Linked DNA regions of Phytoactinopolyspora mesophila. The protein of the gene in region 1 interacts with the protein of each later gene in a pairwise test. Links are inferred from orthologs where the notes say so. Each region holds a gene or a part of one and is shown in the gene's direction. Other genes may lie near its edges.

Evidence for each region.
Region 2: the proteins of nth (region 1) and aceE interact in binary tests that used the Escherichia coli proteins (3 or more experiments, as listed by UniProt). The link is inferred for Phytoactinopolyspora mesophila from one-to-one orthologs.

Annotation. Positions count from the first base shown.
Region 1 is NZ_WLZY01000012.1:11,669-25,727, forward strand. Bases 10,421-13,288 are described here. They hold nth (endonuclease III), read left to right. Parts: upstream 10,421-11,433; coding sequence 11,434-12,144; downstream 12,145-13,288. Other genes in these bases: nhaA (Na+/H+ antiporter NhaA), read right to left, coding at 10,421-10,503; F7O44_RS25555 (Crp/Fnr family transcriptional regulator), read right to left, coding at 10,528-11,190; F7O44_RS25565 (NUDIX hydrolase), read left to right, coding at 12,141-12,782; F7O44_RS25570 (MarP family serine protease), read left to right, coding at 12,831-13,288. Also shown: F7O44_RS25495 (GbsR/MarR family transcriptional regulator), read left to right, coding at 1-472; F7O44_RS25500 (cation:proton antiporter domain-containing protein), read left to right, coding at 533-2,119; F7O44_RS25505 (DMT family transporter), read right to left, coding at 2,121-3,005; F7O44_RS25510 (GbsR/MarR family transcriptional regulator), read left to right, coding at 3,110-3,694; F7O44_RS25515 (alpha-ketoacid dehydrogenase subunit beta), read right to left, coding at 3,737-4,726; F7O44_RS25520 (thiamine pyrophosphate-dependent dehydrogenase E1 component subunit alpha), read right to left, coding at 4,726-5,886; F7O44_RS25525 (winged helix-turn-helix transcriptional regulator), read left to right, coding at 6,255-6,791; Sp36 family protein, read left to right, coding at 6,877-7,035; F7O44_RS25535 (RidA family protein), read left to right, coding at 7,103-7,561; F7O44_RS25540 (NUDIX hydrolase), read left to right, coding at 7,558-8,286; F7O44_RS25545 (MBL fold metallo-hydrolase), read left to right, coding at 8,283-9,059; more of nhaA, read right to left, coding at 9,127-10,420; more of F7O44_RS25570, read left to right, coding at 13,289-14,024. UniProt on the Escherichia coli protein: DNA repair enzyme that has both DNA N-glycosylase activity and AP-lyase activity. The DNA N-glycosylase activity releases various damaged pyrimidines from DNA by cleaving the N-glycosidic bond, leaving an AP (apurinic/apyrimidinic) site.
Region 2 is NZ_WLZY01000002.1:344,789-359,330, reverse strand. What follows is about bases 588-3,938. They hold aceE (pyruvate dehydrogenase (acetyl-transferring), homodimeric type), read left to right. Parts: upstream 588-987; coding sequence 988-3,738; downstream 3,739-3,938. Other genes in these bases: F7O44_RS07835 (pirin family protein), read right to left, coding at 3,801-3,938; F7O44_RS07845 (DUF3052 family protein), read right to left, coding at 588-686. In the rest of the region: F7O44_RS07850 (peroxiredoxin), read right to left, coding at 1-254; more of F7O44_RS07845, read right to left, coding at 264-587; more of F7O44_RS07835, read right to left, coding at 3,939-4,568; F7O44_RS07830 (hypothetical protein), read right to left, coding at 4,681-5,169; F7O44_RS07825 (PucR family transcriptional regulator), read left to right, coding at 5,307-6,482; F7O44_RS07820 (acyltransferase domain-containing protein), read left to right, coding at 6,682-7,866; F7O44_RS07815 (beta-ketoacyl-ACP synthase III), read left to right, coding at 7,863-8,879; F7O44_RS07810 (acyl carrier protein), read left to right, coding at 8,957-9,208; F7O44_RS07805 (beta-ketoacyl-[acyl-carrier-protein] synthase family protein), read left to right, coding at 9,214-10,473; F7O44_RS07800 (carboxyl transferase domain-containing protein), read left to right, coding at 10,473-11,918; F7O44_RS30975 (hypothetical protein), read right to left, coding at 11,956-12,090; F7O44_RS07795 (DUF3800 domain-containing protein), read right to left, coding at 12,281-12,988; F7O44_RS07790 (DUF3145 domain-containing protein), read right to left, coding at 13,336-13,884; F7O44_RS07785 (M3 family metallopeptidase), read left to right, coding at 14,131-14,542. UniProt on the Escherichia coli protein: Component of the pyruvate dehydrogenase (PDH) complex, that catalyzes the overall conversion of pyruvate to acetyl-CoA and CO(2).

The DNA of each region.
Region 1 (14,059 bases):
CCCTCGCATGTCGGCACGTGTCTTCGCGTATGTTCTGGCCGACGACGCCGAGATCTACACCGCACGCGAACTCTCAGAGGGACTACGGGTCAGCCCGGCCGCGGTGTCGGGAGCAGTTCGCCAGCTAGTTCAAGCCGGCCTGCTCGCCAAGGAGCGAGCGCCAGGTTCTCGCGTGGACCACTACCGGGTCTACGACGACGACATCTGGAGTTCCATCATGGCTCAGCGCCGGCCATTCATCGTCCGGACCTTGGAAGTGCTGTCGGAAGGCCTCGAGGTGATCGGCACCGAGCGCCCAGGTGGCCGCCGCATCCGCGAGACCATCGAGTTCTACCGCTTCATCGAAGAGCACATGTGGGCTGCCATGGCTGAATGGCAGAAGCATCGCCGGCACGCGGCGGACAGGGCGTTCACGGGCGGCAGCAGCGATCCAGGGAACCCGCCACATAAACCGGACACATCAGAAAAGTAATCTCGAAACTCCCGCCCCAGCCCCGGGGCACCCCGACGGCCCTCCTGGAAAGCGAACGACGTGGAACCTGCCTACCTTCTGGTGCCATTCCTTGGCGGCCTGGCCGCCATGGCCATCAGGCTTCCGCCCCTGGTCGGATTCCTCGGCGCAGGGTTCGCGCTCAACGCCATGGGATACGAAATCACCCCTGAGCTGAGCACCATCGCCGATCTCGGCGTCACGCTATTGCTTTTCACCATCGGCCTGAAACTCAACATCCGCACTCTCCTTCGAGGTGAGGTCTGGGGCGGGGCCACCATTCACATGCTGGCGTCCACTGGATTCCTGGTCGCCTTCTTGGCACTGCTGAAGTTCGCCGGGTTGTCCATGCTGCACGAAGCCGGCTGGACCACATTCGCCCTACTGGCATTCGCACTGTCTTTCTCGAGCACCGTCTTCGCTGTCAAGATCCTGGAGGAACGTAGCGAGACCCGATCCCTGTACGGACGGTTGGCGATCGGCGTGCTGATCATGCAGGACATTTTCGCCGTCGTCTTCCTCACGGCGTCGACGGGCGACCTCCCCAGTCCGTGGGCAGCCGGCCTTCTCCTGCTGATCCCGGCGGCACCGTTGCTCCGCAACCTGCTCGTCCGCGTCGGGCACGGCGAGATGCAGATCTTGTTCGGAGTGGTGCTCGCACTTGTCGTCGGTTACGCCCTGTTCGAACAAGTAGGAATCAAGGGTGACCTCGGAGCATTGATCGTGGGGATGCTGCTGGCGCCACATCCGGCCGCAAACGGGCTCTCCAAGGCCTTGTTCAATCTGAAAGAACTGTTCCTGGTCGGATTCTTCGTCTCGATCGGCTTGACAGCCCTGCCCACCTGGGAAACCGTCGGAGTCGCTCTGCTCCTCGTGGTTGTGCTGCCTTTGAAGAGTGCCCTGTTCATGGTGATCTTCTCCGGCTTCAAGTTGCGGCATCGCACATCGTTCTTGGCCTCGCTCAGTCTGAGCAACTTCTCCGAGTTCGGCCTGATCGTGGCGGTGCTTGCCGCAAGCCAGGGGTGGCTCGATGACGAATGGCTCGTCACGCTCTCTCTGACCGTGGCGCTCAGCTTCGCCCTCGCGGCATTACTCAACGCACGCAGCAGTCCGCTCCTCCGGCGGGCGCAGCGACACCTGCCCGATCAAGACCTGACCAAGCTGCATCCTGCGGACCGGCCCATCGACCTGGGCGATGCCGGAGCGGTGGTGTTGGGTATGGGACGCGTTGGGCGTGGCGCCTACGACCGCCTGTCGCAGGCCTACGGCATGCGGGTACTTGGCGTCGAGGCGGACGAGACCAAAGTCGCTCAGCTTCGAGCCAAGGGTTACACCGTCGTAGAAGGAGATGCGGCAGACCCGGACTTCTGGGAACGGCTTGAGTTGTCCGACCGCGTCGAACACGTCATCTTGGCCATGCCGCATCACGCGGGCAACGTCTTCGCCTTGGATCAACTTCAGGGAAGCTCGTTTCAGGGGCGCATTGCTGCCGTCGTCAAGCATCTCGATGAGATCGAGCCACTTCGCCGACAGGGTGCCCAAGCCGTGTTCAACCTGTACGACGAGGCCGGCTCGGCAGTCGCCGACAGCGCGATGAAGGCCGACGACACCGAACCACCACGGAGCTGACTCAACTCGCGATCAGCATCTTGTCCGGAACCCGTGGAGCCACGATGAACCGGTTGCGAGCCAACAGCATGACGCCGGAGGCGGCGACGACGGCCGCCAGCCCCGCCAAGACCGCGCCGCCGGCCCCCGCCACGAACCGCTCGCCCAGCAGCTGCAGCCCGATGGTCGCCGCAACGATCGGGTTGACGATCGTCAGCGTCGCCAGCGGGGCGCCTACTCCCGCGCGGTAGGCCGCCTGCGCCAGCAGCAGGCCACCGAAAGCCAGACCGACCATGATGGCCGAGGCCGGAGCGATCGCTTCAGTCCAGCCATGGTCGGACATCCGGACAGTGACAGTCCTGGCCATCGCCGACGCCACGCCGAACGCGACACCGGCAGCCGCGGCGTGCACCAGGCTGCGGGTCACCAGCCGCTTGGCGCCCATCGCGGCCACGACCAAACCAGCCATGATGCCGACCGCCACCACCGTGAGCGCCCGGACCTCCGACGAGCTCAATGCGATCCTTGGGCCCTCGGCCGTCGTCAGATGCAGCAGCAGGCCCAGACCTGCCATGGTCAGGGCCACGCCGAGCCATTCGGCCCGCACCACCCGCCGCCCGGCCAGCGCAGCTGAAAGGGTCAACGCCAGGACGAGGGTCAACGCGCCCAATGGCTGCACCACCGTCAGCGGCCCGAAATGTAGCGCGACGATGTGCAGTGACGAGGCGATACCGGTCAGAACGACCGCCCACCACCATCGAGCCCGCCGCAACAGCCTCAATGTACCTAACCGGCGAGCAGGCGAAGCGCTGTGCGCACCGGCGATCCGCTCCTGGAACACCGCCGCCGAGGCGTGGAACGTGGCAGCGGCGATCGACAACGTCACCGCAATGCCCCAAGCGTTCACGCAGAGATCCTTGCACTAATCCGTGATGGGGCAACAACCCCCTGCCATGCTTGAGCATGATACGCGAGATTCACAAATTCATGAATTCTGAATATCGTGAATGTATGGCGCAAGACGAACACTCCGCAACCGCGAGCCGCGCCCACCGTCACTCCCAGGACGCGCAGAACTCCGGGCCGGCCACTGCCCACGAGACGGACGAAGCGTGGTGGCGGGTCGTGGACCGCCTCGCACTCGTCTTCTCCGACGGCGGTCTCAGCCGGATGCCCGCCCGGGTCTTCGCCTTCGTGCTGGTCGACGACGATGAACGCTACACCGCACGCCAGCTGGCGGATGGTCTGCAGGTGAGTCCGGCGGCCATATCCGGTGCACTCCAGAGCCTCGTCAGCGTCGGCCTGCTGGCTCGAGAACGTGAGCCCGGCAGCCGCGCCGACGTGTACCGCGTGTACGACGGCGATGTCTGGGCACGGATCATGCAGCAACGGGAGCCGGTAACTGCGCGATACGAGTCGGTCCTGCGCGAAGGCGCGGCCGCCCTGGCACCAGGCCAAGGCGCCCGCCGGCTCCACGAAAGCGCCGAGTACATGAGTTTCATGCACCAGACCATCCGCCAGGCCGTCATGCAGTGGCACGAGTACCGGCGGCAACTGAACCTCGACCCGCCGGCCGGCAGCCGCCACCCCTCGTAGCCAGGCGCCGTCATTGCCTCAAGCACCAAGACCCCGCGGGTTCTAAGCGCTCTTCGACTGGTCCTCCCACTCGAGCCGGTCCACCGCGTCGAGAATGCGGTCCACGCCGGGCAGGTAATGATGCTCGTACAGCGGCGGCGGGTACGGCACGTCGAAGCCGGTGACCCGCAGAACCGGCGCGTCGAGGGAATAGAAGCAACGCTCCTGGATACGGGCGACGAGTTCGGCACCGATTCCGGCGAAGCCGTTGGCCTCGGTGACCACCACACAACGTCCGGTCCGGGTGACGGAGCCGACGATCGTGGCATCGTCCAAGGGAACCAGCGTACGCAGATCGACTACTTCGATGTCCAAGCCTTGCTCGGTGGCCGCCTCCGCGGCTTCCAGTGCCGTAGGAACGGTCGTGCCATACGCGATAAGGGTGATGTCGGACCCGGTCCGCCGGATCGACGCCTGACCGAAACCGGCGGTGCGAACCGGCATACTGGCTTCGGACTTGGTCCAGTACAACTTCTTCGGCTCCATGAACACGACCGGGTCGGGATCGTCGATCGCCTCACGCAGCAGCGAGTACGCATCCTCCACCGTCGCCGGCGTGACCACTTTGAGCCCGGGTATGTGCGCGTAGTGGCTCTCCGACGAGTCGGAGTGATGCTCCACTCCGCCGATCCCGCCTCCGTAGGGAATCCGGATCACCATGGGCACATGAACCGCGCCGCGAGTCCGGTTCCGGATCTTCGCCACATGCGAGGCGAGCTGTTCGAACGCGGGATAGGCGAAGGCGTCGAACTGCATCTCGATCACCGGCCGGAACCCCTGCATCGCCATGCCGACCGCGAAGCCGGCGATACCGCTCTCCGCCAGGGGTGTGTCGAAACAGCGGTCCTCGCCGAATTCCTCAGCCAACCCGGCCGTGACAGTGAAGACACCGCCGAGTGTGCCGACGTCTTCTCCGAATACGACGACAGAGCTGTCGGCTTGCATCGCATCGCGCATCGCGGCATTCAGCGCCTGAGCCATCGAGATCGCCATCACGCCTCCTGCGCCAGTTCGGCTTCCAGCTGAGAACGTTGTTCACGCAATTGTGGAGTCGGCTCGGCGAACACGTAATCGAAGATCTCCAGCGGATGCACCTCCGGGTTGGCGTTCAGCTGTGGCCGCATTCCCGTCGCGAAGTCTTCCGCGGCGTCATTAGCCGCCTTGATGTCGCTGTCGGTCAGAACACCGGCGGCCGAGAGGTAGGCCTCGAGCCGAGTCATCGGATCGCGCTCGATCCATTCCTCGGCCTCCGAGGCGTCCCGGTAGCGGCCGACCGGGTCGGCGTTGGTATGCGCGTCCATCCGGTACGTGTGGGCTTCGACCAAGACCGGTCCGCGGCCGGTCCGGGCGAACGCCACGGCGTCCGAGAGGACCGACACCACGGCCACGGCGTCGTTGCCGTCCACCTGCTCACTCCGGATCCCGTAGCCGACCCCCTTGTGAGCCAACGAGGGCGCGGCCGACTGCCGCGACAACGGCACCGAGATCGCATACCTGTTGTTCTGCACCAGGAACACCACCGGCGCGTTGAAGACCGCGGCGAAGTTCAATGCTTCGTGGAAATCTCCCTCACTGGTTCCGCCGTCGCCGACATAAACCATCGCGACAAGGTCCTCGCCCCGGCGTCGTGCCGCGTATGCCAGCCCAACAGCGTGTGGCATGTGGGTTGCCAGCGGGGTGCACTGCGGTGCCGTTCGAGTAGCCATCGGGTCATAGCCGCAATGCCAATCTCCGCGAAGCAACCCCAGAGCCTCAACCGGGTCGATTCCCCGGGAAATCAGCGCCACCGTGTCCCGATAGGTGGGGAAGAGCCAATCCCGCTCGTCGAGCACAACCACGCCACCGACCTGGCAAGCTTCCTGCCCGCGTGATGATGGATAAACGGCCAGCCGGCCCATCTTCGTCAATGCGGTCGCTTCGGTATTGAACCGGCGCCCCACCACCATGGCCCGATAGGCCGACAACAAGAGCTTTTCCGACGGGAATTCGTACCCGTTGCGTTCAGCCCGCGGCGCCAGCTCGCCATCCGGGGTCACAAATCGCACCGGCGAATCCGACGGCAGGTGCTGAACCTCGTTCTTGGTGGCAGCTTCCAGACCCGCATCCGGATGCGGTGCCCCAGAGCCCCTGCCGGGTGCACTCCTCTCAGACATCGCGTGCCCCCTGTACCGTCCCGGTTTCCGCCTTGAGGAACTGCGCCAAAACCATCGGCATCACCCGCTCACCCTCACCCTTTCCACAACGACAATAGTCCGGACGTTTCCCTCGGCGCGATCAGCTCACGATCGCCCTCTGGAAACACCCGGACGCGACCGAGCGGCCGGAGGTCCGGACCAGCACACTGAGAAATCGCGCGAACTTCACATCTTTTCCAGTCCGCTGGTCTTGACTTCAAATCCTGCGCTCGATGGGATGGTCTTCTCCACATTCGCGGCAATTCGATGACAGTCGGCTGAGGAGACGGGGCATGGGCGACAGAACATCTCAGCGTGAAGCACATCACACATGGCGAACCGGCCAAATGTCTCCCAGTGCGCTCGACGATATCGACCGGTCGATCTTGACCGAGCTACAGAAAGACGGGCGGCTCTCCATCCGCACGTTGGCCGAACGCGTACACGTTTCCCGTGCGAACGCCTACGCCCGCATCAATCGGCTGCTATCCGACGGTGTCATCACCGGCTTCACCGCCGAGATCGATGCCGAACGCGCCGGCCTCGGCACCAGCGCGTACGTGCTGCTGTCGATACAGCAGAACACCTGGCGCGACGTCGCCGCAGCCCTGAGCGCATTGCCCTATATCGAGCATTTCGCGCTCGTCGGCGGAGATTTCGACGTGCTCACGCTAGTCCGGGCACCCAACAACGCCGAGTTGCGGCACGTCGTCTTCGAGCGGATCCAAGAGGTGCCCGGTGTCCGCAGCACTCGCACCTGGTTGATCTTCGACGAACAGGATGGGCAGGGCATGGTGTGGACCCGTCGATCAGGTGCGAGCGCGGAAGCACCGCGCGATCAGCGTTCGGCGAGTGCGGGCGCGCGAACCGACCGGCGCTCCTGAACCCGCACCGACAGCGAAACCGGCCAGATCGAGCGGATGCGCGGCGGAGAAGACGCACCGCCCGTGCCGCCAGTAGGCTCACGCCATGACGAAATGGGAATACGCAACAGCACCGATCCTTGTCCACGCAACCAAGCAGATCCTCGACAACTGGGGCGAAGACGGCTGGGAACTGGTCCAGATCGTCCCGGGCATGAATCCGGAGAATCTGGTGGCGTACTTCAAGCGCGAGAAGCCAGAGTGATCCAACCGGTGCAGAACACGAGGATCAGGAGGCCTATGTGAACGACGACCCAACCAACATCCAGCCGATGAGCCCCGAGCAGAAGCTCGCCCAGCTGGGTTTGGATGTCCCGGTGGTGGCCGCCCCGGTGGCCTCCTATGTCCCGGCGGTTCGCACCGGCAGCTACATCTACACGTCCGGGCAGTTACCGCTCCGAGATGGCGACCTCATGCGTACTGGCAAGGTCGGCGCCGAAGTCAGTCCGGAAGAAGCACATGAGTGCGCACAGCAGTGCGCACTCAACGCGCTGGCGGCAGTGCGTGCCGAGGCCGGTGAGCTGTCCGCGATCACCCGGGTGGTGAAGGTGGTCGGCTTCGTCGCCTCGGCTGCCGGTTTCACCGCCCAGCCCCAAGTGATCAACGGAGCCAGCGAGCTGTTGGGCAAGGTGTTCGGCGACGCGGGTCAGCACGCACGAAGCGCCGTGGGCGTGGCGGTGCTGCCGCTCGACGCTCCGGTCGAGATCGAAATGATCGTCGAGGTCCGTTGATACCTGCCCAACGGCTACCGGCCGGAGCCGCTGCCGAGGCCCGCGCATTCGCGGCGGGCAGCCACCATGTGGCTCCGGCCCGGCCGGCGTCCACCGTCGTTCTTGTACGCGACGGTGACGCCGGAATCGAGGTCTACGTGCACCAGCGGCATCCGGGTATGGCCTTCGCCGGGGGTATGGTCGCCTTTCCCGGCGGCAGCGTCGATCCGGCGGACCTGGAGCCCACCGGTGCGGTTGACGCCCGCATATGGGCGCAACGGCTCGGAACCACCGAGACCGCCGCGCTCGGGTTCGTGCGCGCAGCTCTGCGCGAAACCGAGGAAGAGACCGGCCTCCGGCTCGACGCCGCCGACCTCGTGCCCTGGGCGCACTGGATCACTCCGCGGTTCCAGCCGCGGCGCTTCGACACCTGGTTCTTTCTCGCCCGCGTGCCCGCTGAACAACAACCGCAGGATGTCTCCGGCGAAGCCACGGCGGTTGCCTGGGTCGCCGCCCGCACCGCGATCGACAAGGCGGCGACCGACGAGTGGACCATGCTGCCACCCACGCGGGCCATTTTCGAAGAGCTGTCGGCTTTCGCCTCGGTCGATGACCTGCCGACGGACGAACGAGCCATCGAGGCAATCACACCCGGCTGGCTCGACCTCGGCGATTCCGTGATCGCCTTGCTACCGGACGACCCCCGTTATCCCGGTGACGACCCCGGGGAAAGCGAGCGACCGTGAGCACCGCTGACCGAGCGCTCCTGCCGGATTGGTGCCAGCTGGTGCAGGCGGCCAACCCAGGTCCCATGACACTCGACGGCACCAACACCTACGTCCTGACCACCGAAGCGGGCAATGTGGTCGTCGACCCGGGCCCGCTGATCGAGGACCACCTGTGCGCGGTGAGCGGACTCGGACCCGTCCTGTTCACGCTGCTCACCCACCACCATCTCGACCACACCGAAGGCGCGGCCTGGTTCCACGAAATCACCGGCGCGCCCGTGCTGGCTCAGGACCCGCGGCTTTGCATCGATGCTCACCCGCTGACCGAAGACGGCGGCGTGCTGGAGGCACCCGGGCTCGAACTACGGGTGCTGCACACTCCTGGGCACACGGCCGACTCGATCTGCGTGGAGGTGCGGCGCGAGCAGTGGCGAGGTCTACTCAGCGGTGACACCGTGCTCGGCCGGGGCACCACAGTGGTTGCGCATCCCGACGGGCAGCTCGGCGCCTATCTCGCCTCTCTCGAAAAGCTGCGCACCCGCTTGGACGACAGCTACCTGCTGCTTCCAGCACACGGTCCAGTTCGTACCAACGCGGCGGCCGTCGTCGGCGAGTACATCGCCCACCGGCAGGCCCGCCTCGACGAGGTGCGGGCAGCACTCGCTGCCGGAGCAGCCTCGGCACGCGACGTCGTCGAGATCGTCTACACCGACATCGACCGCTCGCTCCTGCCCGCCGCCGAGCGCACCGTCGCCGCCGCCCTCGACTACCTCACCGGGACCGAAGACTGATGTGAAGGCGTGGTGTCATCGCCGGCCCAGTCTGCTGGGCGAGGAGAGGTTCCATGTGCCGGAGCACCTAGTTTTTGCGTTTGCCGGCGAAGATCAAGAAAAGCGCTCCGAGACTCGCGGCGATGACCGACGCGGCCAGCACACCGACCTTGGCCTCGTCGGCGATCGCCGCACCGGGGCCGAAAGCGAGTCCGGTGATGAACAACGAGACCGTGAACCCGATGCCGGCCACCATGGCCAGGCCCAGCATGGTCAGCCACGAAACCCCGGTGGGCAGCCGCCCCCAGCCCAGCCGCACCACGATCCAGGCGGTCAGCGAAACGCCGAGGGTCTTCCCCAGCACCAATCCGGCCACCACCCCTACCGTGACCGACGACGTCACCGCCTCTCCGAGCACCCCGCCCCGGAGGTCAATACCAGCATTGGCCAGCGCGAAGATCGGCAGCACGACATAACTGCTCCACGGATGCAAGGCACGCTCGAGCCGCTCGGCCATCGACACCGACTCGCCAAGCAAGAAACGGTAACGTCGCAGCTCTTCCGGACCGAGCCGGTCAGGCACCGATTCCCGGGCATACGCCCTGGCCTGTTCCTGGTCGAGAAGTGGTTCGGCCGGGGTGAGCAGGCCCAGCACGACACCGGCGATGGTCGCGTGCACACCGGACTGGAATGTGGCCACCCAGACGAACAGGCCGAGCAGAATGTAGACATACAAAGACCACACCCGGACCCTGCGCAAGGCGATTACGGCCAACAGCCCCAGCAAGGCGAGTCCGAGCCAGGGCAACGAGAGCTCGTCGGTGTAGAAGAGCGCGATGACACTGATGGCCCCGATGTCGTCGACGATGGCCAGTGTCAGCAAGAAGACCCGCGCCGACGATGGGATCCGCCGCCCCAGCACCGCCAGCACACCAAGTGCGAAGGCGATGTCGGTCGCCATGGGAATGCCCCACCCGTGTGCACCCGCACCACCGAAGTTGAACGCCGTGTAGATGGCCGCGGGCACCGCCATGCCACCGAATGCGGCCACGATCGGCACCGCGGCCGAACGCGGATCACGCAGCTCACCACAGGTGAGCTCGTACTTGATCTCGAGGCCGACGACGAAGAAGAACAGCGCCATCAAGGCGTCGTTCACCCAATGCCGCAGGTCCTCTGATAACTCGAAGGTGCCGAGGCGCAGCGTGAACTCGGTGGTCCAGAGTTGTTCGTATGCCTCCGACCACGCCGAGTTGGCCCAGACCAGCGCGGTCACCGCGGCGATCAGCAGGAGGATACCGCCCGCGGCTTCAACACGGAGGAAAGCCGCCACCGGCCGGCCGACGAGCCGGGCCAGCGTGCGGTCACTGGCCATCCAGACCGGCCCGGACCGCCAGATGCCGGCCTCTTCAGCTCGCCGGCGCTCGGAGCCTGCGGCGCTCCAACGCTGCCGGTGCTCGTTCACAACCCCTCGCCCTGGGGCGGGACCTCAGCGCGCCCGGCGCCGGATACGTTCGACGTCGAGCAGCACGACCGAACGCTGCTCGAGGCGGAGCCAGCCACGTCCGACGAAGTCGGCCAAGGCTTTGTTCACCGTCTCGCGAGACGCGCCGACCAGCTGGGCAAGCTCTTCCTGGGTGAGATCGTGAACCACCCGGACACCTTCGTCCGACGGCACACCGAACCGGGTGGACAGATCGAGCAGTTGTTTGGCCACCCTGCCCGGAACGTCGGAGAATACGAGGTCAGCCAATGTGTCGTTGGACCGCCGCAACCGCGAGGCGAGCTGCAGCAGCAGTCCTCGGGCGACCTCAGGGCGCCCACTGAGCAGCGGAATGAGGTCGGCATGGCCGAGCCCCAGCAGTGACGTCTCGGTGACCGCCGTAGCCGTAGCCGAGCGCGGCCCGGGATCGAATAGCGACAGTTCTCCGAACATCTGGCCTGGTCCGAGCAGAGCCAGGAGGTTCTCGCGGCCGTCCTGGGCAGTGCGGCCGAGCTTGATTTTTCCGTCCGTGACGACGTAAACACGGTCTCCTTCGTCGCCTTCACGGAACAACACCTCACTGCGGTCGAGGTGCACCTCCACCATCGAGGCTCGCAGTGCCGCAGCGGCCTCATCGTTCAACTCCCGGAACAACGGTGCGCTGCGCATCGCCTCGTCAACCACTACCTGGCTCCTTCTGATCAGCTGTGCCGGCTCTACTCTGCCGCCCGATTGCCTCGGCGCCGGACGTCGGCAACGTGTTTCGTCTCACGTTCTAACCTCAACTATTGTGCCCGGAGACCATCATGACCCATTATTTGGCCCCACGTGTGTCGCTTGGGCGACACGAAAGCAGGACCCTGGCACGCAGGGAAGTCCACGCCCGGGGCATGACGAACATAAGGTGAGCGTGTGTCTCTCGACCCCGCTGAGTCGCGGCTGGCGCTCGTGCGCCGCGCCCGAAAGATCAATCGTGAGCTGGCGCTGCTTTACCCCGAAGCGCACTGCGAACTCGATTTCACCAATCCGTTCGAGCTACTGGTCGCCACCGTCCTTTCCGCGCAGACCACCGACGTCCGGGTCAACTCGGTCACCCCGTCGCTGTTCGCCGCTTACCCTGACGCGCCCTCGCTCGCCGCGGCCGATCCCGCGCATGTGGAGGAACTGATCCAGCCCACCGGCTTCTTCCGTGCCAAGACCAAGTCCATCATGGGGCTGTCCCAAGCCCTGACCGACCGGTTCGGCGGTGAGGTCCCTGGCACGCTCACCGACCTGGTCACGCTGCCGGGGGTAGGGCGCAAGACCGCCAACGTCGTCCTGGGCAACGCCTTCGGCGTTCCCGGACTCACCGTGGACACACACTTCAACCGGCTGGTGCGGCGCTGGAAGTGGACCGACAAGACCGACGCCGACCACATCGAGGCCGACATCGCCGCGTTGTTCCCCAAGCAAGACTGGACCATGCTGTCGCACCGGGTCATCTGGCACGGCAGACGGCGCTGCCACGCCCGCCGCCCGGCTTGTGGCGCCTGCCCGCTCGAACGCCTCTGCCCGGCCTACGGTGAAGGCCCGACCGACCCTGTCGCGGCGGCCAAGCTGGTCCGGGACGGCCCCCGCGGATGAGCGTGCCAGCATGGCTCCGCAAGATCACTGACGCCGTCGCCGACACCCCGGCGGAGCATCTCTCCGTGTTCACGCCACCGGCCGACGGGACGGCCCGACCGGCGTCCATCCTCATGCTGTTCGGCGAGAGCAACGGCCGGCCCGATGTCCTGCTCACCCAACGGGCCAGCAGTCTGCGCAGTCATGCCGGGCAGGTCTCATTTCCCGGCGGCACCATCGACCCCGAGGACGACGGCCCGGTCGACGCGGCCTTACGGGAGGGTGCCGAAGAAACCGGTTTGGACCCCGCCGGCGTCGACGTTCTGCTGGTTCTGCCCACATTGTGGATCCCGGTCACGAACTACGCCGTCGCTCCAGTCCTCGCCTGGTGGCGTGAGCCGTCACCCGTCGGCGTCGTCGACGCCAGCGAGGTCGAGTCGGTTCACCGGATACCACTGGACCACCTGCTCGATCCGGCCAATAGGCTGCAGGTTCGGCATCCGAGCGGCATTACCGGCCCGGCCTTCCGCGTCGCGGATCTGTTGGTGTGGGGGTTCACCGCCGGCTTGCTGGCACGATTGTTCGATATTTCCGGAATCGACAAACCGTGGGATCGTACCCGGGTGGAGGAACTCAGTGGCTACGCAGCGGGACTATGACAAGTCGCGCGGAATGCGTAGTGCACGCCTGAAGGGAGCTTCGAGTCAGTGATCCTGGGGTTGAACGCTGTCGACTTCATCATCATCGCGCTGGCGGTCGTGGTCGGTTACACCGGTTGGGTCCATGGATTCGTCGTCGGTCTGCTGTCCTTCGCCGGATTCGTCGGTGGCGCCGTAGCGGGATTGCTCCTGGTACCGCTGGTCCTCGGTGGCTTCGAGCCCGGCCTGGGCGTGTCCGTACTGGCCGTCCTGCTCGTTCTCGGCATCGCATCCATCGGACAGGGGCTGTTGTCGTGGGCCGGCGGCTGGGTGCGATCGAAGGTCTCGGCCAGGCCCGCTCGCCATGTCGATGCCGGCGGTGGCGCCGTCCTGGCGATCGTCGGGCTGCTGCTCGCTGCCTGGGCGTGCGGTTTGGCCATCTCCACGGCGGCTATCCCGCACGCCTCAAAGGCCGTCCGTGAGTCCGCGATCCTGCGGACCGTCCACGATGTCGTACCGGTCTCGCCCGATCGCCTACGTGAGGCTTTCCGGGACGTGGTGATCGCCGGCGGGTTCCCTGAGGTGGTGGCTCCGTGGGTGGCAGAGCCGATCCAGGAGGTCGAGCCGCCGTCCGGCATCTTGCACCGCGACCCGGAGATCCGCGCAGCGACCGCCAGCGTCCTCAAGATCACCGGCCGGGCACCGGCATGCTCGCGGGTTCTCGAAGGCACCGGGTTCGTCATCAGCCCGGAACGAGTCATGACCAACGCGCACGTCGTGGCCGGCGTCTCCGAACCGGTCGTCACCTTCCCTGACGGGGACCCGATGGCCGCTGAGGTCGTCTTGTTCGACCCCGACACCGACCTCGCTGTGCTGGCCGTGCCAGACCTGCCTCTAGATTCACTCGAGCTTGCCGAAGAACCGCCCTCCAACGGCGACGACGCCGCCGTGATCGGCTTCCCGGGCCGCGACCCGCTGACCGTCAGCCCGGCCCGGATCCGCGGGCAGCACGAGCTGCTCGGGCGCGACATCTACGGCGACGACACCGTCAGCCGGGATGTGCTCGCCCTGCGGGGAAGCATCCGTCCCGGCAACTCCGGTGGTCCGCTCGTTTCCGAGGACGGCACGGTCTACGGCGTCATCTTCGCCGCGTCACTGACCGACCCGAACACCGGGTACGCGCTCAATCTCGGCGAAATCGAACAGTTCGCCGAGGCTGCGCCGGACGCCACCGAAGCCGTATCCACCGGGCCCTGCGCGTGACGATCCCCACCTCTGAGGCGAACCCGGCAGGGCGA
Region 2 (14,542 bases), on another replicon or contig:
AGCGCTTCGTTCTCGGAGAACACCCGCAGCGCGAACATGGAGTCGCACGACAACCCGACGACCTCAACGGTGTCGGCAACAGATGGAACGAAATCGTCTCGCAGCTCATGTAGCTCTCCGGTACACACACCCGTAAAAGCAAACGGGTAGAACACCAGGACAACCGGCCGGCCATGGTGCGCCGAGAGCCGCCATCCCGAGCCATGCTGATCCTTCAGATCAAAATCCGGGGCCAACTCGCCGATCAAACTCATCCGGTCAGATTAGCCCTTAGGTGCGACAAGCTTGGTTCCAGACCATTCCTCAGTCACCGCGACTGTGGTGGTGGTCGACAACCCTGCAGTCAGCGCGGCGTCAGCCACGTCGCTGGGATCCACGTGCCCGTTCCGTCCAACCTTCGGAGTCAGCAGCCACACCACGCCGCCAGGAACCAGCTCTGTGACGGCGTCGACTAAGGCATCCGTGAGGTCGCCATCGTCGTCACGCCACCATTGCAGAACAGCGTCTGCGACCTCGCCGCTGCCCTGATCGATGAGCTCGTTGCCGGTCGTGTCCTCGATATCGATCCGCAGATCATCATCGCAGTCCTCGTCCCAGCCGAGCTCTTGAACGATTTCTCCCGCACGGAACCCAAGCCTGCTGGCCGGCCCGTCGCCTTGAGCCGACTGGCCCGCGGTCTGGCCCACCGATTGTCCTCCTCACATCGTGTGATCCGCCCCATGCGGACCACCCTCCGCCACGTAGTCCACCCAAGGACGCCCAATTGCGCAAGTGAACCCGCCGAAAGGTTCGAGCACAAAGCATGTGTACAGCCTGGCATGCCGACCCCGCAACAGGCGCACCGGGAGGCCTGATAAGTGGCCCAGTACCTACCCCGATGGTGACGAACGGCGACAGAGCGAGCAGGATAGGACGTGAATACCAGTGACCCTGAACATTTGAGGCGCGGCCTGGAACTCAGTGCCGACGCTGACCGACCTCGAAGGGATCGTCGTGGCAGACCGCTCCCCGATCATCATCAACGGCCTCCCCAGTCAGCTTCCTGATGCCGACACGGAGGAGACGCAGGAGTGGCTGGACTCGTTGGACGCCGCCATTGAACACGGCGGAAAGCACCGAGCCCGGTATCTGATGCTCAGGTTGCTCGAGCGCGCCGGCGAGCGGCAGGTCGGCGTCCCTAGCCTGCGGAACACCGATTACATCAACACCATTCCGCCGGAGTCGGAGCCGGAGTTCCCGGGCGACGAGTTCGTCGAGCGCCGCATCCGCGCATACGTCCGGTGGAATGCCGCCATGATGGTGCAGCGGGCGCAGCGCCCGGGCGTCGGCGTCGGCGGGCACATCTCCACCTACGCGTCGTCGGCCAGCCTGTACGAGGTCGGCTTCAACCATTTCTTCCGCGGCAAGGACCATCCCGGCGGCGGCGACCAGATCTTCTTCCAAGGCCACGCCTCGCCCGGGATGTACGCGCGCGCGTATCTGGAAGGCCGCCTCGGTGAGGACCGCCTCGACGGATTCCGTCAGGAACTCTCCCATGCCGGCTTCGGCGGCGGGCTTCCGTCGTATCCGCATCCACGGCTGATGCCGGACTTCTGGGAGTTCCCCACCGTGTCGATGGGCCTGGGCCCCATCAATGCCATCTATCAGGCACGCTTCAATCGGTACCTGCACAACCGTGGCATCCGCGACACCAGCCAGCAGCACGTGTGGGCCTACCTTGGTGACGGCGAGATGGACGAGCCGGAAACCATCGGAGCCATCGGTGCGGCAGCCCGCGAAGAACTCGACAACCTGACCTTCGTGGTCAACTGCAACCTGCAGCGTCTCGACGGCCCCGTCCGCGGAAACGGCAAGATCATCCAGGAGATGGAGGCGCTGTTCCGGGGCGCCGGATGGAATGTGATCAAGGTCATCTGGGGCCGCGAGTGGGACCCGCTGCTCGCTCAGGACACCGACGGCGCGCTGGTCAACCTCATGAACGCCACCCCTGACGGCGACTACCAGACGTACAAGGCCGAGTCCGGCGCTTACGTACGCGAGCACTTCTTCGGCCGTGACGAACGCACCGCCAAGATGGTCGAGCGTCTCAGCGACGACGAGATCTGGGGCCTCAAGCGCGGCGGCCACGACTACCAGAAGCTCTACGCGGCGTACCGGGCAGCGACCGAGCACACCGGACAGCCCACCGTCATCCTCGCCAAGACCATCAAGGGCTGGACGCTGGGTTCGCACTTCGAGTCCCGCAACGCGACGCACCAGATGAAGAAGCTGACCGGCGACGACCTCAAGCTCTTCCGCGACCGCCTCTACATGGAGATCCCCGACTCCCAGCTCGAGGACGTCTACAACCCCCCGTACTTCCATCCGGGCAAGGACTCCGACGAGCACGCGTACATGATGGATCGCCGGTCCAAGCTCGGCGGATTCGTCCCCGAGCGGCGCACCGCGGCCAAGCCCCTGGTGCTGCCTGGCGACAAGGTCTACGAGGTCGCCCAGCGCGGCTCCGGCAAGCAGGCCATCGCCACCACCATGGCCTTCGTCCGGCTCCTCAAGGACCTCCTCAAGGACAAGGAGATCGGGCCCCGGCTGGTTCCGATCATCCCCGACGAGGCCCGGACCTTCGGCATGGATTCGCTCTTCCCCACGCTGAAGATCTATTCGCCGCACGGGCAGAACTACACCTCGGTGGACCGCGAGCTGTTCTTGTCGTACAAGGAAGCCACCGACGGCCAGATCCTGCACGAGGGCATCAACGAGGCCGGCTCGGTCGCGTCGTGGACCGCTGTGGCGACGTCGTACGCCACCCACAGCGAACCCATGATCCCGATCTACATCTTCTACTCGATGTTCGGGTTCCAGCGCACCGGCGACGGCTTCTGGGCGGCGGCGGACCAGATGGCCCGCGGCTTCGTCCTGGGGGCAACAGCCGGCCGGACCACGCTCAACGGTGAGGGCCTCCAACACGAGGACGGCCACTCGGTCCTGCTCGCCGCCACCAACCCGGCCGTCGTGCACTACGACCCGGCGTACGGCTTCGAGGTCGGCCACATCGTCAAGGACGGACTGCGCCGGATGTACGGCGAAGACGCGGAGAACGTCTTCTACTACCTGACCGTCTACAACGAGCCCTACGTGCAGCCGCCGGAGCCGGAGAACCTCGATGTGGAGGGCTTGCTCAAGGGCATGTACCTCTACAAGCCCATGGAGGTCGCGCCCGGCGACAAGGTGCCGCACGCGCAGATCCTCGCCTCCGGCGTGGCGATGAACTGGGCTCTCGAGGCACAGCAGCGGCTGGCCGACGAGTGGCAGATCGCCGCCGACGTGTGGTCGGTCACCTCATGGAACGAGCTCCGCCGCGAGGCGCTGAACTCCGATGAGTGGAACCTGCTCAACCCGGACCAGGAGCCACTGGTGCCGTATGTCACGCAGCGACTGATCGAGACCAAGGGTCCGGTGGTCGGTGTGAGCGATTACATGCGTGCCGTACAGGACCAGATCGCGCCGTATGTCCCGAGCGACTGGGCGTCGCTGGGCACTGACGGCTTCGGCATGTCCGACACCCGTGCGGCGCTGCGCCGGCACTTCAAGGTGGACGCGCAGTCGATCGTGGTGAACGTGCTCACGCTTCTTGCCCGGCGTGGCGAGATCAGCTGGGACGTCGTGAAGAAGGCGCAGGAGCAGTACAAGCTCGAAGATGTGAACGCCACCACCGCTGAAGAGGCGGGCGGCGAGTCCTGAGCGGATGCCTTCTTGATCATTGTCCTCGTTTAGGTGCTATAACGCCTAAACGAGGACAATGATCAACGGCCGACGTGTGCGTGCATCTCCCACACGATGATCTCGGCCGCGGTCACCGCCCTCACCCGGCGTCCGCCCTCGTCGGTCATCCGCGCCGCGTCGCCCTCACCCAGCTGACCGACGCCTTCGACCTGCACAACCCCACGCGCCACGTACACATGGACGAACGGCGCCGCGGGCAGAGTGACGCCCAAGTCCGTGCAGCTGTCGCCCAACTGTGCCACGTGCATCGCTGCCGAACTCTGTCCCAGACCGATCGCGGCTTCTCCGGCATGGCGGGGCATCCCGGAAGCGACCACGACCAACCGTCCGCCCGACAGCTCAGCTCTCAGGTCGCGCTGCTCGTAGCGGGGCTCCATGCCCGGCTCGTCCGGCGGCACCCACATCTGGACGAACCGCAGAGGCGCTGTCGGCGTTCGGTCGCCGGACGATGACGCCTCGCCCGCGACCGACGACGAGGGCGCGTCGTTGAACTCCGAGTGCACGACGCCCCGCCCCGCGCCGAGCCGTTGCGCCAAACCCGGGTGGATCACACCTCCGGCACCGGTTGAATCGCGGTGCGCCAGAGCGCCTTCGAGCACCCAGGTCACGATCTCCACGTCGCGATGCGGGTGGGTGGCATACCCCGCCCCCGGCTGCACAACGTCGTCGTTGTTCATGACCAGCATGCCGAATCCGACATTGGCCGGGTCGTAATGCCGCCCGAAGGAGAAAGAATGCCGCGACACCAACCCCGGCTCGCTGCTCACGAACCGGTCGATCCCACGCATCAGTTCCACGTTCGTCACCGCGCCATTCTCGCGTACGCGATCACCTCGATCGGAGCCGGAAGGCAGAGGTCAGTGAGCCGGCATACCAACCCCGCACGGCGCGGCGAGTGTTCTACAGGCCAGTTCGGGCGCCGTTAGCCTCGAGACGGTCTTTCCACAAGTCCAGCCTGGACCTGGTAGGCCCGAGAGACAACAGCGCCGCGGTGGCGAGGATGCCGCCCACCATGGCCGGCATCCAGGCACCGACCACGAAGCTCACCACAACCCCGACGAGCACCGGCGTCTCCGCCAGAGCCAGTGCGAGCATGCTGCTGGTCCGCAGCGTGCGGGCCGCCTCGGCCGGGTCGGCCCGCTGGCCCGGATCCAATGGCTTCAGCCGGGTTGTGGGCAGCAGCCACGCCGCGACGAGCGGCGGCAGACCGAAAACGAGGACGGCGGAAAGTTCGACAGCTGTCCCGGTCTCTGTGAACGTCAGCAGGACCACGACGATCATCAGCACCGCTCCCCCGGCCAAGGCCAGGATGACAGGGCGGAGCTGGGTCCCGAGCGTATCCAGCGATCGCTGATCGCGCGACCGCCCCGAGGGCGCCGAGGTGGACATAGGGCGTCAGCCTAGCGGCGACGCTGGCCGGTTCCTAGTGGCCATTCAGCCGAAATTGGTGCCACAACACCGCAATTGTGCCTTTACCACAATGTGCGGTTCCCAGACGTGGCGAGCGGCCGCGTACGCTGCCGCATATGTCTGCACGCCGCGACACGAAGCGTCACGAACGTACTGTCCACTTGCTCGAACGCGCGACTGGCCCGCTGGCCACCACTGCGATCACCAAAATGGAGGAGGAGCTCTCGTGGTACCGGGCAATGCCACCAGAGCAACGTTCCTGGGTCGGCTTGCTCATCCAGGCCGGCATCGCGGCGTTCGTCGACTGGTACCGGAACCCACAGCACGCCCGCCCGTCGCCCACCACGGACATCTTCGGCACCGCGCCCCGGGACCTGATCCGGGCGATCAGCCTGCAGCAGACCGTCGAGGTCGTCCGGGTGGCCATCGAGGTAGTCGAGGAGAACGTCGTCGACGTGGTGGGCGACGACGACGCGCCGGCCGTTCTCGAAGGCGTCCTACGGTATTCGCGGGAGGTCGCCTTCTCCGCCGCCCAGGTGTACGCGCGTTATGCCGAAGCACGTGGTTCGTGGGATGCCCGGCTGGAAGCAACCGTCGTCGACTCGCTTCTGCGCGGCGAAGTTGACGAAGGAGTACGTTCTCGCGCCTCTGCCCTGGGCTGGACCGCTCAGAGCGGCGTCGTCGTCACCATCGGCCGTCCCCCTGCGGTCAGAGACAACACCGTCGATGACATCCGGCGCAGCGCCCGGAAGGCGGGTTACGACGTGCTCACCGGCGTGCAGGGAGATCGGCTCGTAGCGGTCCTGGGACGCGTCGAGGACCCGGTACGCGCGGCCGAATGCCTGATCAGCCATTTCGGTCCGGGTCCGGTGATCGTCGGCCCCCTGGTGCCTGACCTGGTGTCCGCCGCTGTGTCGGCGCGAGCCGCGGTCTCCGGGCTCGTGGCGGCTGACGGCTGGCCGGAGGCACCCCGGCCGGTGGCGGCGTCGGCGCTGTTGCCCGAGCGTGCGCTGTCCGGCGATGCCGATGCGATCCGGGAGCTCATTGCCGAGGTCTATCTGCCGGTGGCTGAGGCAGGGCCGGTGGTGCTCGAGACGCTCGCCGCATACCTGGAGACCGGCGCCTCGGTCGAGGCCGCGGCGCGGTTCCTGTTCGTGCATCCGAACACGGTGCGGTATCGGCTGCGCCGGGTGACCGACGTCGTCGGCCTCACACCCACCGACGCGCGCGACTCATACACGCTGCGCATCGCGCTCTCGCTCGGCCGCCTGGACCCACCCCACTCCGACTGACGCTCCCCTAAATGATCATGTTTGGTGGGTTTTCGTGTGCGTTGACAAGCCTGCAGGCATGGTGGTGCACGAGAAAACCCACCAAACATGATCATTTGGGGAGCGGGTGGCGCTTTTGTGGGAACCGCCCAAAGTTACTAGGAAGACCTTGTGAGCGTGATCGACGCTCCTACGGACCGGTAACGAGCAGGCTGGAAGGGTGTTGGTCATCGTCGCGCCCGGACAGGGTTCCCAGACTCCAGGCTTCCTCGCCCCTTGGCTGGAGGAGCCGGCTTTCGCCAACCGCATCGAGTGGCTCTCCGCGGTCGCCCAGGTTGACCTGGTCCACTACGGAACCGAGGCCGACGCCGACACCATTCGCGATACCGCCATCGCACAGCCACTGCTGGTCGCGTCGGGCCTGGTCGCTGCCGTAGCCCTGTTCCCGCAGCCTGCCGACGCATTCAACACAGTCGCCGCGGTCGCCGGACACAGCGTCGGCGAGATCACCGCCGCGGCCGGTGCCCGCGTCATCACCGCCGAGCAGGCGATGGTGTTCGTCCGGGAGCGTGGACGCGCTATGGCCCAAGCATCCAGCACCACCCCCACGGGCATGACGGCCGTCCTGGGCGGCGACACCGAACATGTCCTGCAGGTCCTGGAGAAGCACGGGCTGACCCCGGCCAACGTCAACGGTGCTGGTCAGATCGTCGCCGCCGGCACCTTGGCCCAGCTGGACGCGCTGAAGGAAGACCCTCCGGAGGGAGCCCGGCTACGCCCGCTCCAGGTCGCCGGCGCCTTCCACACCCACCACATGGCCCCCGCGGTGGAAACACTGCGTAACTACGCCAGCGCCATGACCACCCGCGATCCGCGTACGCGGCTGCTGTCCAACCGGGACGGCCACGTGGTTCATGACGGCCGCGATGTCCTCAACCGCATCGTCGAGCAGGTTTCCAACCCCGTGCGCTGGGACCTCTGCCAGACCACGATGTCCGACCTCGGCATCACGGGCCTCCTCGAAGTGCCGCCGGCAGGGACCCTCAGTGGCCTTGCCCGCCGCGCCCTGCCCGGCATCGAGACCTTCGCGCTGAAGACGCCCGACCAGCTCGACGACGCCCGGAAGTTCGTCGAGAAGCACGGCGACCCGAGTCCCATGACCGACAGCCCTACCTGGCGCCTCGTCGTCGCACCCATGAAGGGCACGTTCAAGGCGGCCTCGCTCAAGGCCGGCAGTCAACTCTCCCCTGGCGACCTGGTCGGCAGCGTGAACTCGTTGCGGGATTCCCAAGACGTCCACGCCAACCACGGCGGCACAGTGCTGGAATGGCTGGTCGAAGACGGCGACCCGGTCGCTCCGGGACAACCGTTGGTTCGGCTTCACCCGGAGGCGGTCGCATCATGAGTGGCTCGATCACAGTTCCCCCGTCGCTGCGGGCCAGCAAGGTGCTGGGGATCGGCGGCTACCGGCCCACCCGGATCATCACCAACGACGAGATCATCGACAAGATCGATTCGTCCGACGAGTGGATCCGCACCCGCTCCGGCATCGAGACCCGCCGCTGGGCCTCCGATGAAGAGACAGTCGTCAACATGAGCGTCGCGGCGGCCGGCAAGGCACTGGCCAATGCCGGTGTCCGGCCGGAACAGGTCGACTGCGTGATCGTCTCCACCGTCACCCACCTTTATCAGACGCCGTCCGCCGCGGTGGAAATCGCGCACAAGCTCGGCACCAACTACGCCGCGGCGTTCGACGTCTCGGCGGCGTGTGCTGGTTTCTGCTATGGGTTGTCGCTGGCGTCGGACATGGTCCGTTCAGGCACCGCCCAGCACGTCGTCGTCATCGGCGTCGAGCGACTCTCAGACCTCACTGATCAGTACGACCGTTCGACGGCGTTCATCTTCGCCGACGGAGCCGGCGCGGCCGTCGTCGGTGCCGGCAACGACGGCGACGAGGCCGGGATCGGCCCGGTGGTGTGGGGCTCCGACGGCGAGCACCTGAACCACATCCGGCAGAAGAAAGAGTGGCGCGAAGCCCTGTTCGGCGCGGACGGGCCTGAGATGCCGCATCTGGTCATGGACGGCAACCCGGTGTTCCGGTGGGCGTCATACGAGATGTCGAAGGTCGCCCAGCAGGCGCTGGACGCCGCAGGCGTCAGCGTCGACGATCTCGACGTCTTTGTGCCACATCAAGCCAACATGCGCATCACCGACGTCATGGTCCGCCAGCTCAAACTGCCGGAGCACGTGGGCATCGCGCGCGACATCGCCCAGCAGGGCAACACCTCGGCGGCATCCATTCCTCTGGCGCTCGAGCGGATGATGGAAGCAGGCGAGGCCAAGAGTGGTGATCTCGCTCTCATCATCGGTTTCGGCGCGGGCCTCGTCTACGCCGGCCAGGTGATCCGCGTACCCTGACCGAGCAGCCGTGCGCCCGACGACGTGCGTGCCGACTTCGGACAATCAGCAGTATCAACCAAGGAGAAAACGAAGAGATGGCCAGCAACGAAGAGATCCTGACCGGTCTCGCAGAGATCGTCAACGAGATCACCGGCGTTCCCGCCGCGGACGTCCAGCTCGACAAGTCCTTCACCGACGATCTCGACATCGACTCCCTGTCGATGATCGAGGTTGTGGTCGGCGCTGAAGAGAAGTTCGGCGTGAAGATCCCCGAGGACGAGGTCAAGAACCTCGCCACCGTCGGCGATGCTGTGACCTATATCAAGAACGCAAGCCCGGAGGCCTGATCACCATGCCACGTTCCCAGGTACCTGTCGTCGTCACCGGGCTCGGCGCGAGTACGCCCGTCGGAGGCGATGCCGCGTCGACCTGGGACTCGCTGCTCGCAGGCCGCTCCGGCGTGCGGCCCCTGACCGAGGAGTGGGTCGCGGACTCACCGGTGCGCATCGGTGCGCCAGTAGCCGTCGACCCCTCTGAGGTGCTCCCCCGCGTGCAGGCCCGACGGCTCGACCGGTCGGCGCAGATCGCCCTGATCGCAGCGCGCGAGGCGTGGGCCGACTCGGGTCTCGAGGGCAAGGCGTCGGAAACCGGCATAGATCCGGACCGCTTGGGCGTGGTGTGCGCCTCGGGCATCGGCGGCCTGCACACGCTGCTCGGCAACTACGACCAGCTACTCGCGCATGGCTCACGCAAGGTGTCGCCGCTGGCGATACCCATGCTCATGCCGAACAGCCCGGCCGCCAACGTCGGCTTGGAACTGCAAGCACGGGCCGGTGTGCACACACCGGTCAGCGCGTGTTCCTCGGGTTCTGAAGCAATTGCCTACGGCCTGGACATGATCCGGTCCGGCCGCGCCGACATCGTCGTCGCAGGTGGGACCGAAGCCGTGATCCATCCGCTGCCGATCGCGGCGTTCGCCAACATGATGGCGCTGTCCAAGCGCGACGACGACCCCACCGCCGTCAGCCGCCCGTTCGACAAGGACCGCGACGGCTTCGTCCTCGGCGAAGGCGGCGCACTGTTCGTGCTCGAATCTGCCGAGCACGCCGAAGCCCGCGGGGCCCGTGTCTACGTGGAACTCGCTGGCGCCGGGATGAGCTCCGACGCTCACCACATTGCCCAACCGGAGCCGGACGGCATCGGCGTGATGGCCGCGACGCGCAAAGCCTTGGACGACGGTGGTCTGCAGCCCAACGACGTCGCGCACATCAACTGCCACGCCACCTCCACACCCGTGGGTGACGCCGCGGAGGCCCTGGCCTTGCGCAAGGTCTTCGGCGACGCCATTTCCGGCATCCCGGTGACCGCACCGAAATCGATGATCGGCCACCTGCTCGGCGGGGCCGGCGCCGTCGAGGCGATGGCGACGGTGTTGACCCTCCACCACGGGCTGGTTCCGCCCACCATCAACCTCGACCATCTCGACGAGCAGATCGGCCTGGATGTCGTTCACGACGGACCGAGAAAACTCGGCAACGGCTCCATCGCCGCACTGAACAACGCATTCGGCTTCGGAGGCCACAACGTTGTGCTTGCTTTCAGGAGGCCGTAATGACCGCGGTTGCCGGTCGGGCCGTGCCGGCTCAGCCGGCCGGCAAACCCGCCAAGCCCCCTCGTGAGCAAGACCCACGGAACCCGAACCACCGGCTCACCGCTCTGCTGGACGACGGCTCCCTGGAGCTGATCAGCCCGGATGACACGAGCGGCATGCTGGCCGCCACCGGAACCGTACACGGCACGCCCGTGGTGGCGTTCTGCTCCGACCCGACGGTCATGGGCGGGGCCATGGGCGCCGACGGCTGCCAGGTGGTTGTAGAGGCGTATGAACGCGCGCTGACCGAGGGCGTGGCGATCATCGGGCTTTGGCACTCCGGTGGCGCGCGCCTGGCCGAGGGTGTGCTGTCGCTGCATTCCGTCGGGCGCATCTTCGAGATCATGACCCGCGCGTCGGGGAAGATCCCGCAGATCTCGGTGGTGCTCGGCCCGGCCGCCGGGGGTGCCGCTTACGGGCCGGCGCTGACCGACATCGTGATCCTCGGCCCTGAAGGCCGCGTGTTCGTCACCGGTCCCGACGTCGTGCGCTCGGTCACCGGTGAGGACGTCGACATGCTGCGTCTCGGCGGACCCGAGCCGCACGGCCGGCGCTCCGGAGTTGTCCATGTAGTCAGCAGCACCGAGCGCGAAGCCCTGGATCGCGCCGGGCAGCTGGCTTCGCTGCTGGGTAGTCAGGGCGACATCGACGTGGACGGCATCGCCGACGTGGATCTCGGCAGCCACCTGCCCGAGTCGGCCAGACGTGCCTACGACGTCCACCCGATCGTCGACGATCTACTCGACGACGACACGGCTCTCGAACTGCACGCTCGCTGGGCGCCCAACATCACGACGACGCTCGGCCGGCTGGGCAAGCGCACCGTAGGCGTGATCGCCAACAATCCGCTGCGCCTCGGTGGTTGCCTGGACTCGACGTCGGCGGAGAAGGCGGCCAGGTTCGTCCGGATGTGCGACGCACTGGGTGTGCCCCTTGTGGTGGTCGTCGACGTGCCCGGGTACCTGCCCGGTGTGGGCCAGGAATGGGACGGTGTGGTCCGCCGTGGCGCGAAGCTCCTGCATGCCTTCGCCGAAGCGACGGTGCCCAGGGTGACGCTGGTGACCCGCAAGGCCTACGGCGGCGCGTACATCGCCATGAACTCGCGGGCGCTCGGCGCCAGCCGCGTGTTCGCGTGGCCGACGGCCGAGGTGGCCGTGATGGGCGCGGTGGCAGCGGTGCGGATTCTGCATCGGCGCAAGCTCGCGGAGGTCGACCCCGAACTGCGCTCGCAGGTCGAGGCCGAGCTGGCCGAAGAACACGAGCGGGTGGCCGGTGGTCTGAGCCGTGCGATGGAGCTTGGTGTCGTGGACGAGGTCGTGGAGCCGGTGGCAACGCGCTCCGCGCTCGGCCGGGCCCTGGCCGAGGCACCCGAGCGGCGGGGGCAGCACGGCAACATCCCGCTGTAGGCTCCCCGCGGACCCGCCGGACTCCAGCTGGTTCGCTTCAGTCCAGCTGCTCCGCATAGACCAGGTATGTTCCGGCCAGTGCCCCTTCTCGGGAGATCTTCGTCGACACCCAAGCGACGAAAATCCGGTCCCCTACGGCGAACGACGGCGCCATTCCGTTGACATCCCGCACGGCCAGGGTGCCGCATCCGGTGCTGACGGGGCCGCCGCAGAGGTGGCGTTGTCAACGGCCCACGTTGCAGTTACCGTAGTGATTGCAGGACTCGTCCCCAAGGATCCTTGGGGGCCTCCCGCACCGCCTTACGCCCCGCCCTGTGCGGGGCGTTCGTGCGTCTCGTGCTGCGCACCGCAGGCGCAGAACACTACGGCGTCCATTCCCGTTCATGAACCACGCGCCCTGCAACACGGCCCCAGAGCTGCGCGTTGACCCGCTCGGCCCGCTCGTCCGTTTCACGAATGGTCATCCGTCGACGATGCAAGAAGGCCACGAGGTCAGCAGCTTGGATAAGACGGCTTGCATGTGATGGAGCGAAATGGATTGTGTCGACGATCCGCTCCAACCGGCTGGACCGGTAACCCGGTGTCCCGTGCTGGCGGTAATGCCAGAGGTGGCGCCGATAGCCATCCTGCCCGTCGATCTCGTCCGCGATCAGCAACACACGCTCGGGAGGAGCACAGCGGCGAGCGTGCAGGTTGATTCTCTCCATCAGGTGCTGAAGCACGAGGACATGTGGTCTCGTGGTCGGCCCGTATCGGGCGTGGAGCCGCCGCACATCGACGCCGCGCAGGATGAGCGAGACCTCGTGGCCTCCGATCGCTTGCATGGCTGCGTCGTAAATGCCAATGCGTGCACGGAGGAGTTGTTTCATACCCACCCACTCATCATCGGCATGAAAGATCGAACGGCCATGGAGTTCGGCACCCGCCGCTACCTTGTACTTGGCCGCGGCGACGCGAACAACCTCGTCCAAGGCCCGAGACAGGGAGACCACTTGATCATCTGGGCAGCACAGTGCGGCCATGTAGTAGTGGTCCTTGGTGTAGGACTCGTCCAGATATGTCAGAAGCATGCCACCCAGCCCTCTGTTCACCCTGCGAAGAGATGAAACGAGGCTAAGGGCGGCGACTGACAGTCAAAGCTGTCTAGGCAAAGCTAGACACAGGCAAACTAAGGCTAATGCTAAGGTAAGGAACAGGTGATCTGGATGCCACAACGGAAATGAGCCAGAAACGCGTCGTGGCCCGGCTCAACCCTCTCGGGGAGCCGGGCCACTAACGTGGTGAGGCCGCTGTATTTCCCGGATCACCGGGCCGGGGAAATCACCGGTGCCGGAGCGGCCACGAACTGGAGGTTTGTCACCTGGATGTGACCATACACGCGCCTTGGCAGGTTGTGAAGACCCTAAGACAACCTTTCTCAGACCACCTGATGCAGCCAGCGCACCGGAGCACCTTCGCCGGCGTACCGGAACGGCTCGAGCTCGTCATCCCAGGGTTTGCCGACAAGCCGGCACAGTTCATCTTCGAGTTCGATCTCGCCCGCGGCGGCCTTGACTATCGCCGCCTTGATGCGGTCCTCAGGAATCAGGATGTCGCCATGTACGCCGGTGACCGCGTGAAAGATCCCGAGTGCGGGCGTGTATGCATACCGCGCCCCCTCCGTGCCAGCACTTGGTTCCTCCGTGACTTCGAAGCGCAAGTGCAGCCATCCACGCAAGGCGGACGCGATACGCGCGCCGGTGCCGGCCTCACCTTGCCAAGACAATTCGGCACGGAACGAGCCCGGCTGGGCAGGTTGAGGTGTCCAGTCGAGGCTGACGCGCACCCCGAGGGCGCCGGCGACGGCCCACTCTACGTGCGGGCACAACGCCGACGTGCTGGCGTGGACGTACAGTACGCCACGTGTCGTCGTCACCGGTTCCTCCTGTGGGTCGAGGGACGCCTTCCCCTGCGGCCTCTTCCCCATCCTGACGGACCGGTAGACGCTCCTATTCTGCACGATCCGGAGGCAACTCGCCACGCAACCCCGATTATCGCCCCCTTGGCGTGTCACAGAGCCCGCTCCCGAGCGCTGATTCGTCGCTGTTGAGGAACAGCCGCCCAGCCCGCGCCAGTTGTGCTCGGCCGCAGAACTCCGGGCACCTTGGATCCTTGTCACCCCGTGTACAAGGGCGGCGTGACCTGAGCCCTCCCTGCCGGATATCGTTCGTTGATGGTTGAAAACCCCTTCTTCCGCGAGAGCGACCTGCCCTACGCGCTACCCCCGTTCGAGCAGATCGACGAGTCGCACTACGCCCCCGCCTTCGAGCGAGGGATGGCTGAACATATCGCCGAGATCGACGCCATCGCTTCCAACGCCGAGCCGCCGACCTTCGAGAACACAATCGTCGCGCTCGAACGTAGCGGCCAGATCCTCGATCGGGTTTCGGCCGTCTTCTTCAACCAAGCGTCGTCCAACACCAACGACACCATCCAGGCCCTGCAGGCTGACATAGCACCGAAGCTGGCCGCGCACAGCGACGCCATTCACCTCAACCCGGCGCTGTTCGCGCGGATCGAGGCGGTTCGGGCCGCAGATCCCGACCTCGATCCAGAGTCCCAGCGCCTACTCGAGCGCTACCACC